DNA from 2 places in the Kocuria sp. HSID17590 genome. Region 2 is predicted to be linked to the other one. Evidence: riboswitches for the same ligand, from Rfam matches in the RefSeq annotation. Region 2 holds a riboswitch; the other holds the start of a gene.

Region 1 (4,735 bases), on a different contig from region 2:
CGATCGCGGAATCGCGGTCCAGCTCGGTGGCCGCGGCGACGACGTCGTTCATGGTCTGCTCGTTCAGCGCGTTCAACGCCTTGGGGCGGTTCAGGGTGATGACGCCCACGCGCCCCTCGCGGCGGACCAGGATGGTTTCGTAGGTGTTTTCGCTCATGTGGTCAGCATCTCACGACGACGCCGTTCGCCCGCCGTGTGCGGCCGGTCCGGTTCGCGGGCGGGGCCCGCCCGGCGAGAGCCTCCACCCCTCACCAGCCTGCCCGGGAGACGCGGGCCCGGTGCCGCGGCCCGCCGCCAGGGCAACCGGCGTGTGGCAGGGCGCGGGCGGCGTCGTCGTCAACCCCCAGAGCCGGGGCGAAACCGTCACGCGCCGGAAACACGCGCTCGCTAGCATGGCCGCATGCGTGAATTGCAGGCACAGATCATTGCCGAGCTCGGCGTCTCCCCGCGGATCGACCCGGAGCGGGAGGCGGCGCGGCGCGTGGACTTCCTGGCGGACTACCTCCGGGCGACGCACACCAAGGGGTTCGTGCTGGGCATCAGCGGCGGTGTGGACTCCACGCTGGCGGGCCGGCTCGCGCAGCTGGCCGTGGAGAAGCTGCGCGAGGACGAGGTGCCCGCGGAGTTCGTGGCCATGCGCCTGCCCTACCGCACGCAGCACGACGAGGCCGATGCCCAGGCCGCGCTCGCCTTCATCGAACCGGACAGGGTGGTCACGTACGACGTCGCTCCGGCCGTCGACGGGTTCGAGGCCGCCTACGCCGCGGCAACCGGCGAGCAGCTCACCGACTTCACGCGCGGCAACACCAAGGCGCGCGTGCGGATGACCGCCCAGTACGCGGTGGGCGGGGACCACAGCCTGCTCGTGATCGGCACGGACCACGCCGCCGAGTCCATCACCGGGTTCTTCACCAAGTTCGGGGACGGCGGCGCGGACCTGCTGCCCCTGGCCGGGCTGAACAAGCGGCAGAACCGGCAGGTCCTGGAGTACCTGGGGGCCTCCGAGCAGCTCGTGGGCAAGGTCCCCACCGCGGACCTGCTCAACGACAGCCCCGGACGCACGGACGAGGACGAGCTGGGGCTCACGTACGAGAACATCGACGACTACCTCGAGGGCAAGGACGTCCCCGCGGAGGTCGCGGAGAAGCTCGAGCAGATCTACCTGCGCTCCCGCCACAAGCGCACCGTGCCGGTCACCCCGGCGGACTCGTGGTGGCGCGAGGGCTGAGACCGTTCGTGACCGGTGCCGACGACGCCGGGCGCGTTCGCCACGACGCATCGCCCGACGAGGGCTCCGGCTTTCCGGGGCCCTCGTCGTACGCCGCCGTGGCTTGGGTGCCTACGCCTGGACGGCGTCCTTCCCGGGCACAGGCAGAGGTGCCTGGCGGTAGCGCCGGTTGCGCCACGCCAGCAGCGCACCCGCCAGGACGGCGGCCAGGACCGACGCCGTCAGGATCGCCACCTTCGCCTGGTCACCCGCGTCCGCGGCGGGGTCGAAGCTGAGTTCCGAGATCAGCAGGGACACCGTGAACCCGATGCCCGCGAGCAGCGCGATCCCGAGCAGGTCGATCCACCGGATCGAGGGGTCCAGCCTGCCGCCCGTGAGCCTGGTGGTGAGCCACGTGGCACCCATGATGCCCAGCGGCTTGCCCAGCACGAGCCCCGCGACGATGCCGAGCGTGACGGGGGCCGCGAGCGCCGTCGTCAGCCCGCCCCAGCCGCCCACCGCGACACCCGCGGAGAAGAACGCGAAGACGGGCACCGCGAACCCCGCGGACAGCGGGCGGACCCGGTGCTCCAGGTGCTCGGCCAGCTCCACGGGCTCCGCGGAGTTCTTGGCCGCCATGACCGGCACCGCGAAACCCAGCAGCACGCCGGCAACCGTGGCGTGGATCCCGGCCTCGTGGACGAGCGCCCACGTGACCACGGCCAGCGGCACCAGGATCACCCACGCGGCCCACGCGCGGTGCGCGAAGAAGCGAGGGAACCGGTGCGTGAGGACGGCGAACACCGCGAGCGGGACGAGCGCCAGGAGCAGCGGCGGGACGCTGACCCCCTCCGTGTAGAAGACCGCGATGATGGTGATCGCCAGGAGGTCGTCCACCACGGCGAGCGTGAGCAGGAACAGCCGCAGCGCGGGCGGCAGGTGCGAGCCCACGATCGCGAGCACGGCCACCGCGAAGGCAATGTCCGTGGCGGTGGGGATCGCCCAGCCGCCCAGGGTCTCGGGGCTCGCCAGGTTCACCGCCGCGTAGATCAGGGCGGGGACGACGACGCCGCCCACGGCCGCCGCGATCGGCACCGCCGCCTTCCCGAGGTCCCGCAGATCCCCCGAGACGGACTCCCGCTTGAGCTCCAGCCCCACCAGGAAGAAGAAGATCGCGAGCAGACCGTCAGCGGCCCACGCCCCGAGGCTCAGGCGCAGGTGCCAGGGCTCGTAGCCGACCTCGAGGTCCCGCAGGGCGAAGTAGCTCTCCGCAAAGGGTGAGTTGGCCCAGACAATGGCGAGGGCCGCAGCGGCGACCAGGAGGATTCCCGCGACGGTCTCCCTGCGGAGAGCGGTCTGGAGGCGGGAGAAGGGGCCGCCGGACGCGGGGTCGTGCGTCAACGGGTCCTGCACTGCGGAGTCGCTCGTTCCGGCGGTCTCGGGCAGAGCCGTGGCAGGGGTGTCATGTGTACGGGGGTGGTGCGAGGGCATGGAGGTCTCCACTGTCGACGGGCATCACTTGCACTTCGCCGACCAGACTTCCCGGCACACCAGCCAGCAAGGGTAGCAGTCGCGGCGCGCCCGTTCCCGCCGGAGCGCCCTCTGGCTACACTGGCCCCAGTGACACGGGGTGCCGTTGCCCGTCCCGCTCCGTCCGCCCGTCGAGGCGTTCGGAGCAAGGACCGCAGCGGCTGAGATGACACCCGTCGAACCTGTCCAGTTAGTACTGGCGAAGGGATGTCACGGGGCCCGCAGCAGTGGCGCACCGCTTTCTTCGCCGTGAGCCACAGGAGTGAGCATGCGGATCGAGAACACCATCGTCCTGGTCACCGGCGGAGCCCGCGGGCTGGGGGAGCACCTCAGCCGGGCCTTCGCCCGGGAGGGCGCGCGCGTCGTCGTGAACTACCACTCGAGCGAGGAGCGGGCGAACGCGCTCGTCCAGGAACTCGGGGAGGACTGGGCCCTGGCCGTCTGCGCGGACGTGACCGACGCCCAGCAGGTCCGGGACATGGTCGCGCGGGCGCGGGAGCACTTCGGCGCACCCATCACGGTGGCGGTGAACAACGCGCTGGTGGACTTCAGCTTCAACGGGGACGCCCGCCCCACCCTGGACACCCTCACCGCCGAGAACCTGACCCAGCAGTTCGAGGGCGCCGTGGTGGGCGGTCTGAACGTGATGCAGGCGGTGGTCCCGGGCATGGCGGAGGCGGGCGAGGGCCGGATCATCAACATCGGCACCAACCTCTTCCAGAACCCGGTGGTCCCCTACCACGACTACACCGCGGCCAAGGCGGCCCTGCTCTCCCTCACGCGCACCGCCGCGAAGGACCTCGGCCCGCAGGGCATCACCGTGAACATGATCTCCGGCGGTCTGCTGCGCACCACGGACGCGAGTGCGGCCACCCCGGACGAGGTCTTCGACTTCATCGCCGCCGGCACTCCCCTGGGCCGCGTGACCACCCCGGAGGAGTTCGCGGACACCGCCCTGTTCTTCGCCTCGGACTGGTCCCGCGGCGTCACCGGGCAGAACCTGGTGGTCGACGGCGGGCTGGTGGTGGACTGACATGGCGGCACCTTCCGAGCACGACGACGCCGCTTCGCCCGGTCCCGCTCGTACCGCACCCGCGGGAGACGAGCCGTCGGCAACCACCCACGAATCCGATCCGGCGCCGGAGACAGCGGCTGCGGCGTCGTCCGCGGGCAGGCCCGGCCGCCAGCTGCATCTCAACGCGTTCCTCTACGGCGCGGGCCACCACCAGGCCGCGTGGCGTGCGCCGGACTCCTCGGTGGAGCGCCTCACCGACATCACCTACTACGAGGAGCTCGCGCAGCTCGCCGAGCGCGGCCTGTTCGACGCCGTGTTCTTCGCGGACGGGCACAGCGTGGGACCCGTGGCGGACGGCCCGCACTGGGCGCTGGAACCGCTGACCACGCTGTCCGCGATGGCGCGGGCCACCGAGCGCATCGGCCTGGTGTGCACGGTGTCCTCCACGTTCTTCACCCCGTTCCACGCCGCACGGATGCTCGCATCCCTGGACCACATCTCCGGCGGTCGAGCCGGGTGGAACGTGGTGACCTCCATGTGGGACGCAGAGGCCCGCAACCACGGCTACGCGGCCATGCCGCCCAAGGACGAGCGCTACGAGCGGGCGCGTGAGTTCGTGGAGGTGGCCCGCGCGCTGTGGGCCAGCTGGGACACGGACGCCGTCACCGCGGACCGGGAGGGCCAGTGGGCGGACCCCGCCAAGCTGCACCCCGTGAACCACGAGGGTCGCCACTTCCTGGTGGACGGCCCGCTGACCGTCCCGCCGTGCCCGCAGGGCGAGCCGGTGCTGTTCCAGGCGGGCGCGTCCGGACCGGGCAAGGCTCTGGCCGGAGATGTTGCTGAAGGCATATACGCGGTGGCGTACGACCTCCCTGCCGCGCAGGAGTACTACGCGGCCGTGAAGGCCGAGGTGAGCAGGGCGGGGAGGGACCCGGACGCCGTCGTCGTGATGCCGGGACTCGTGACCTACGTGGGCCGCACCC
Region 2 (4,735 bases):
CGGACCTGCTGGACCGGCTGCACCGCTGGACCGAGGACGAGGACCTCTTCGAGCACATGCGCGTGGAGGAGCAGATCCACAAGGCACTGGAGCGCAAGGTGTTCCTGCCCTCCGGCGGCTCCCTGGTGATCGACCGCACCGAGGCCATGACCGTGGTGGACGTCAACACGGGCAAGTTCACGGGCTCCGGCGGCAACCTCGAGGAGACCGTCACCAAGAACAACCTGGAGGCCGCCGAGGAGATCGTGCGCCAGCTGCGGCTGCGGGACATCGGCGGGATCATCGTGGTCGACTTCATCGACATGGTGCTCGAGTCCAACCGCGACCTCGTGCTGCGCCGGCTCGTGGAGTGCCTGGGCCGGGACCGCACCAAGCACCAGGTGGCCGAGGTGACCTCGCTGGGTCTCGTGCAGATGACGCGCAAGCGCATGGGCACCGGGCTGCTCGAGGTCTTCTCGGAGCCGTGCGAGGAGTGCGCGGGACGCGGCGTCGTCGTCCACGACCACCCGCTCAAGGGCCGCTCCAGCGCCGCCCCCGCGGACCACCGCGGCAACCGCAACGAGCGCAAGCGCTCGCGCTCCGGCAAGCCCCAGGGCAACCAGCAGCAGGACCGTTCCCGGTCCCAGAACCGCGGCGGCGGCTCCGAGGAGCAGGAGAACCAGGCCCGCGCCGAGGCCACCCGCGCCGCGCTCGCGAGCATCGCCTCCGCGTCCGCGCACGAGGACGACGACGCCGCGCAGCACGGTTCCGGTGCCGAGGACACCCAGCAGGGTGGCGGGCAGAACCGGCAGGACTCGGACACGCACGGTACGTCCGAGGCCCACGGCTCCGGGGACACCCACGGGAACTCGGACCACCGTGGCACCTCGGACGGCGAGTCCGAGGGCGGCCGCCGCCGGAAGAAGCGCCGCGGCAAGCGCAGCCGGGGCCGCGGGCCCCAGGGCGAGGAGAACGGCAACCAGCAGGACAGCTCGGCGGATGCCGGGAACTCCTCCGAGGACGCCGACAGCTCCTCCAGCGTGACGATCCACGGCGAGGTCATCGAGCTCCCGCAGGAACAGTCCGGCCAAGACCGCTCCGGCGCGGACGGAGACTCCTCGGAATCGCTCTCGCTGGACTCGCTGACGGCGGCGTTCACGGAGGAGACCTCCGGTGACTCCGCGCCGTCGGGGAAGAACCGCGGCGGATCCGGTGCGCCGGACTCCGAGAACTCCGACGGTTCCGAGGGCAAGGGCTCCGAGGATTCCGGTTCGCGCGGGGGCAACTCCCGCAGCCGCTCGTCCAACAGCCGGGGCGGGTCTCGCCAGGGCAGCCGCCGTGGAGGACGCGACGGCGGGTCCCGTGAGAACACCGGTCGGGACAACGGCGGTCGTGACACTGCCGGCGGCGACACGGCCGACCGGAGCACCGGCGGCCGCGGCAACGGTGCGCAGGAGAGCGGCGCCGACAAGGGCAATCGTCGGAACGCGGACGCGAAGGCCTCGGCGGCCACCGCACCCTCCGGCGGCCGTTCGGACATCGGCGCCTCGGACAATGGCACCTCGGGCAACCGGACCGCCACCACCGCCCAGCCGACGGCCGAGACGCCGGCGCCGGCGCGGCGTCGTCGTGGCTCGCGCCGAGCGGTGGCACCGGCGGCGGCTCCCGGCACCGCGAGCGTGACCACCCAGGAGTACGAGGCGCAGAAGTCCACCGTCAGCCGCTTCACCGCGGCGGCCACCGGCTCGAAGAAGGCCGTGGCCACGGACGGGCAGCCCACCGTGGTGGGCGTGGGCGTGAAGGCCCAGGACATCACGATGACCCGCAAGGGCGAGTGAGCGCCGCCGCGCCCCACGGGTGCGGGAGGTGACGCGATGCCACAGGGGCGTCCGGAGGGATCCGGGCGCCCCTGTGGCATGATCGGTGGAGCACACACGGGGTGCCGCGCCACGCGGCTGAGAACACACCCGTCGAACCTGATCTAGCTCGCACTAGCGAAGGGAATGTCGTGGCCACCACGCCCGTCTCCAGCACACCCGTCCTCACCGTTCCCCGCGTCCTGTCGATCGCCGGGACGGACCCCACCGGCGGTGCCGGCCACGCCGCGGACCTGAAGTCGATCGCCGCGATGGGCGGCTACGGTCTCAGCGTCGTCACCGCCGTGGTCGCCCAGAACACGCAGGGCGTGCGCAGCGTGCACACCCCTCCCGTCGACGTCCTGCGCGCGCAGCTGGACGCGGTCTCGGACGACGTCGAGCTCGACGCCGTGAAGGTGGGGATGCTCGGCTCCGTGGACGTCATCGAGACGGTCCGGGAGTGGCTCGCGGCCGGTCGCGCCCCCGTGGTCGTGGTCGACCCCGTGATGGTCGCCACCGCGGGCGGGCGGCTGCTGGAGCCCGAGGCGGAGGAGGCTCTGCGCGGCCTCCTGCCAGCCGCGGACCTGATCACCCCGAACCTCCCGGAGCTGGCGGTGCTCGCGGAGCGCCCCGTGGCCACCACGTGGGACGAGGCGCTCGCGCAGGGCCGCACCGTCGCCGATACCTTCGGCACGCGCGTGCTCGTCAAGGGCGGTCACCTGGGCGGCGAGCTCACCCCGGACGCCCTCGTGGTCCCGGGCGTCCACGAGCCGGTGGCCGAGTTCACCGGACTGCGCGTGGTCACCCGCAACACCCACGGCACGGGCTGCTCGCTCTCCTCCGCCGTGGCCACCGTGGTGGCCCGCACGGGGGACTGGGCCGGGGGCATCGGCGCGGCCCGCGCGTGGCTGCGCGGCGCGCTGCGCACAGCGGACACCCTGCACGTGGGCCACGGCAACGGCCCGGTGCACCACATGCACCACGTCCAGGCCCTGGTCACGGACCCGCAGTTCCTGGCCGCGGCCTGCGCCGACGACGACGCCGCCGACGACGACGCGGCAGCGGTCCTGGGCGAGCGGTTCACGGACGCGCTGTGGGCGGACAGCGCCGATATCAGGGAGCAGATCGCGCAGCTGGACTTCGTGCGGGGCCTGGGCGACGGCACCCTGGGGCGCGAGGCGTTCGAGTGGTACCTGGACCAGGACATGCAGTACCTCGAGTACTACTCGCGCGCACTGGCCCTGCTCGCGGCGGCCGCACCGGACGAGGACACCCGGGAGCACTTCGCGTCCGCCTCGGCATCGGTGGTCACCGCGGAGTCCGCCCTGCACCGGGCCCGCCTGGGTGGGCGGGCACCCCACGAGCCGTCCGAGACCACGAGCGCCTACGCGGACTTCCTGCTGGCCCGCACCGGGCAGGACGGCTTCGCCGTGGGAGCGGCGGCCATCCTGCCGTGCTACTGGCTCTACGCGCACGTGGGGACCGAGCTCATGGAGCGTGCCCGCGCGGTGGGGTGGGAAGAGCATCCGTACGCGGACTGGCTCGCCACGTACAGCGATTCGGGGTTCCAGGCGGCCACCGAGACGGTGCGCCGCGCCGTGGACCGTGCGGCCGCCGTGGCCAACCCCGCGACCCGCTCCGCGATGCGGCGTGCGTTCCTGCGGGCGTGCCGGCTCGAACTGGCGTTCTTCGCCCAGACCGCGCGGGGGAGCGGCACGGAGGGGTGATTGGCGTGACTTCCCCGCATCGGGTAGTCTGGGCTGTCGGTGCCGGGCATCGCTGTGCGTCATATCCATGATCCGCACGCGAGGGCGGCACACTCGGGCGAACACCCTGTTCTGATGCGACAGCCACGTGGCACGCGGTCGGTCCTCGACCACCGCAGCGGGCTGACTCGACATTCGCAGCATCCAGGAGTCCGCCCGACCCACACACGCAGTCCATAGATGTCGAGAGAAGTGAGTTCCCAAGTGGTGTACGCGATTGTCCGCGCAGGCGGCCGCCAGGAGAAGGTTTCCGTAGGAGACCTCGTGACCCTTGACCGCGTCGCCGGCGAGGCAGGCAGCACCGTAGAGCTTCCTGCGCTGCTGCTGGTCGATGGGGACAAGGTCACCTCCGACTCCAAGACCCTGGCCGACGTCAAGGTCACGGCCGAGATCATCGAGGACCTGCGCGGTCCCAAGATCTCGATCATGAAGTACAAGAACAAGACCGGCTACAAGAAGCGTCAGGGCTTCCGCGCCGAACTGACCACCGTCAAGATCACCGGCATCAACGCCTGATCCTCCCGGTCCCCGATACATTTTCAACGAAGGTAGGCACACACCATGGCACACAAGAAGGGTGCGAGCTCCACTCGCAACGGCCGTGACTCCAACGCCCAGTACCTGGGCGTGAAGCGCTTCGGCGGCCAGTCCGTCAACGCCGGCGAGATCATCGTCCGCCAGCGCGGAACGCACTTCCACCCCGGCCTGAACATGGGTCGCGGCAAGGACGACACGCTGTTCGCCCTGGCCGCCGGTGTCGTCGAGTTCGGCACCCGCCGTGGCCGCCGCGTGGTCAACATCCAGACCGCCGAGTAGTCAGTTCTTCCGGACCCCAGGGTCCACCCGTCGCCGACTCGTGCGGTGACGACCACTAGAGGGTGGGCGCTCTACGCGCTCACCCTCTAGTCTTTTCACCAGAGACCAACGGGTCCCGCACACGGCGGGCCGCCCAGATCCCGAGGAGCCACGTGGCCAGTTTTGTTGATCGAGTCGTCGTGCACGCCACCGGCGGCAACGGCGGCCACGGCTGCGTGTCCGTCAAGCGCGAGAAGTTCAAGCCCCTGGGCGGACCGGACGGCGGCAACGGGGGTGACGGCGGGTCGGTGATCCTGCGCGTGGACGGGCAGTCCACCA

What was found. A riboswitch is a leader RNA that binds a small molecule or an ion and turns the genes downstream of it on or off. The one in region 2 is predicted to bind thiamine pyrophosphate.
Region 1: linked by a shared signal. The riboswitch ahead of D8M39_RS09270 (3-oxoacyl-ACP reductase) and the one ahead of D8M39_RS09520 (bifunctional hydroxymethylpyrimidine kinase/phosphomethylpyrimidine kinase) in region 2 are both predicted to bind thiamine pyrophosphate.

Annotation. Positions count from the first base shown of each region.
Region 1 is NZ_RBMB01000024.1:4,772-9,506, forward strand. It holds gene D8M39_RS09255 (enoyl-CoA hydratase) at 1-157, opposite strand, end outside; gene nadE (ammonia-dependent NAD(+) synthetase) at 401-1,228, shown strand; gene nhaA (Na+/H+ antiporter NhaA) at 1,340-2,698, opposite strand; TPP riboswitch at 2,824-2,962, shown strand; gene D8M39_RS09270 (3-oxoacyl-ACP reductase) at 3,006-3,770, shown strand; gene D8M39_RS09275 (LLM class flavin-dependent oxidoreductase) at 3,772-4,735, shown strand, end outside.
Region 2 is NZ_RBMB01000025.1:8,382-13,116, reverse strand. It holds gene D8M39_RS09525 (Rne/Rng family ribonuclease) at 1-1,817, shown strand, start outside; TPP riboswitch at 1,905-2,000, shown strand; gene D8M39_RS09520 (bifunctional hydroxymethylpyrimidine kinase/phosphomethylpyrimidine kinase) at 1,988-3,562, shown strand; gene rplU (50S ribosomal protein L21) at 3,806-4,117, shown strand; gene rpmA (50S ribosomal protein L27) at 4,163-4,417, shown strand; gene obgE (GTPase ObgE) at 4,570-4,735, shown strand, end outside.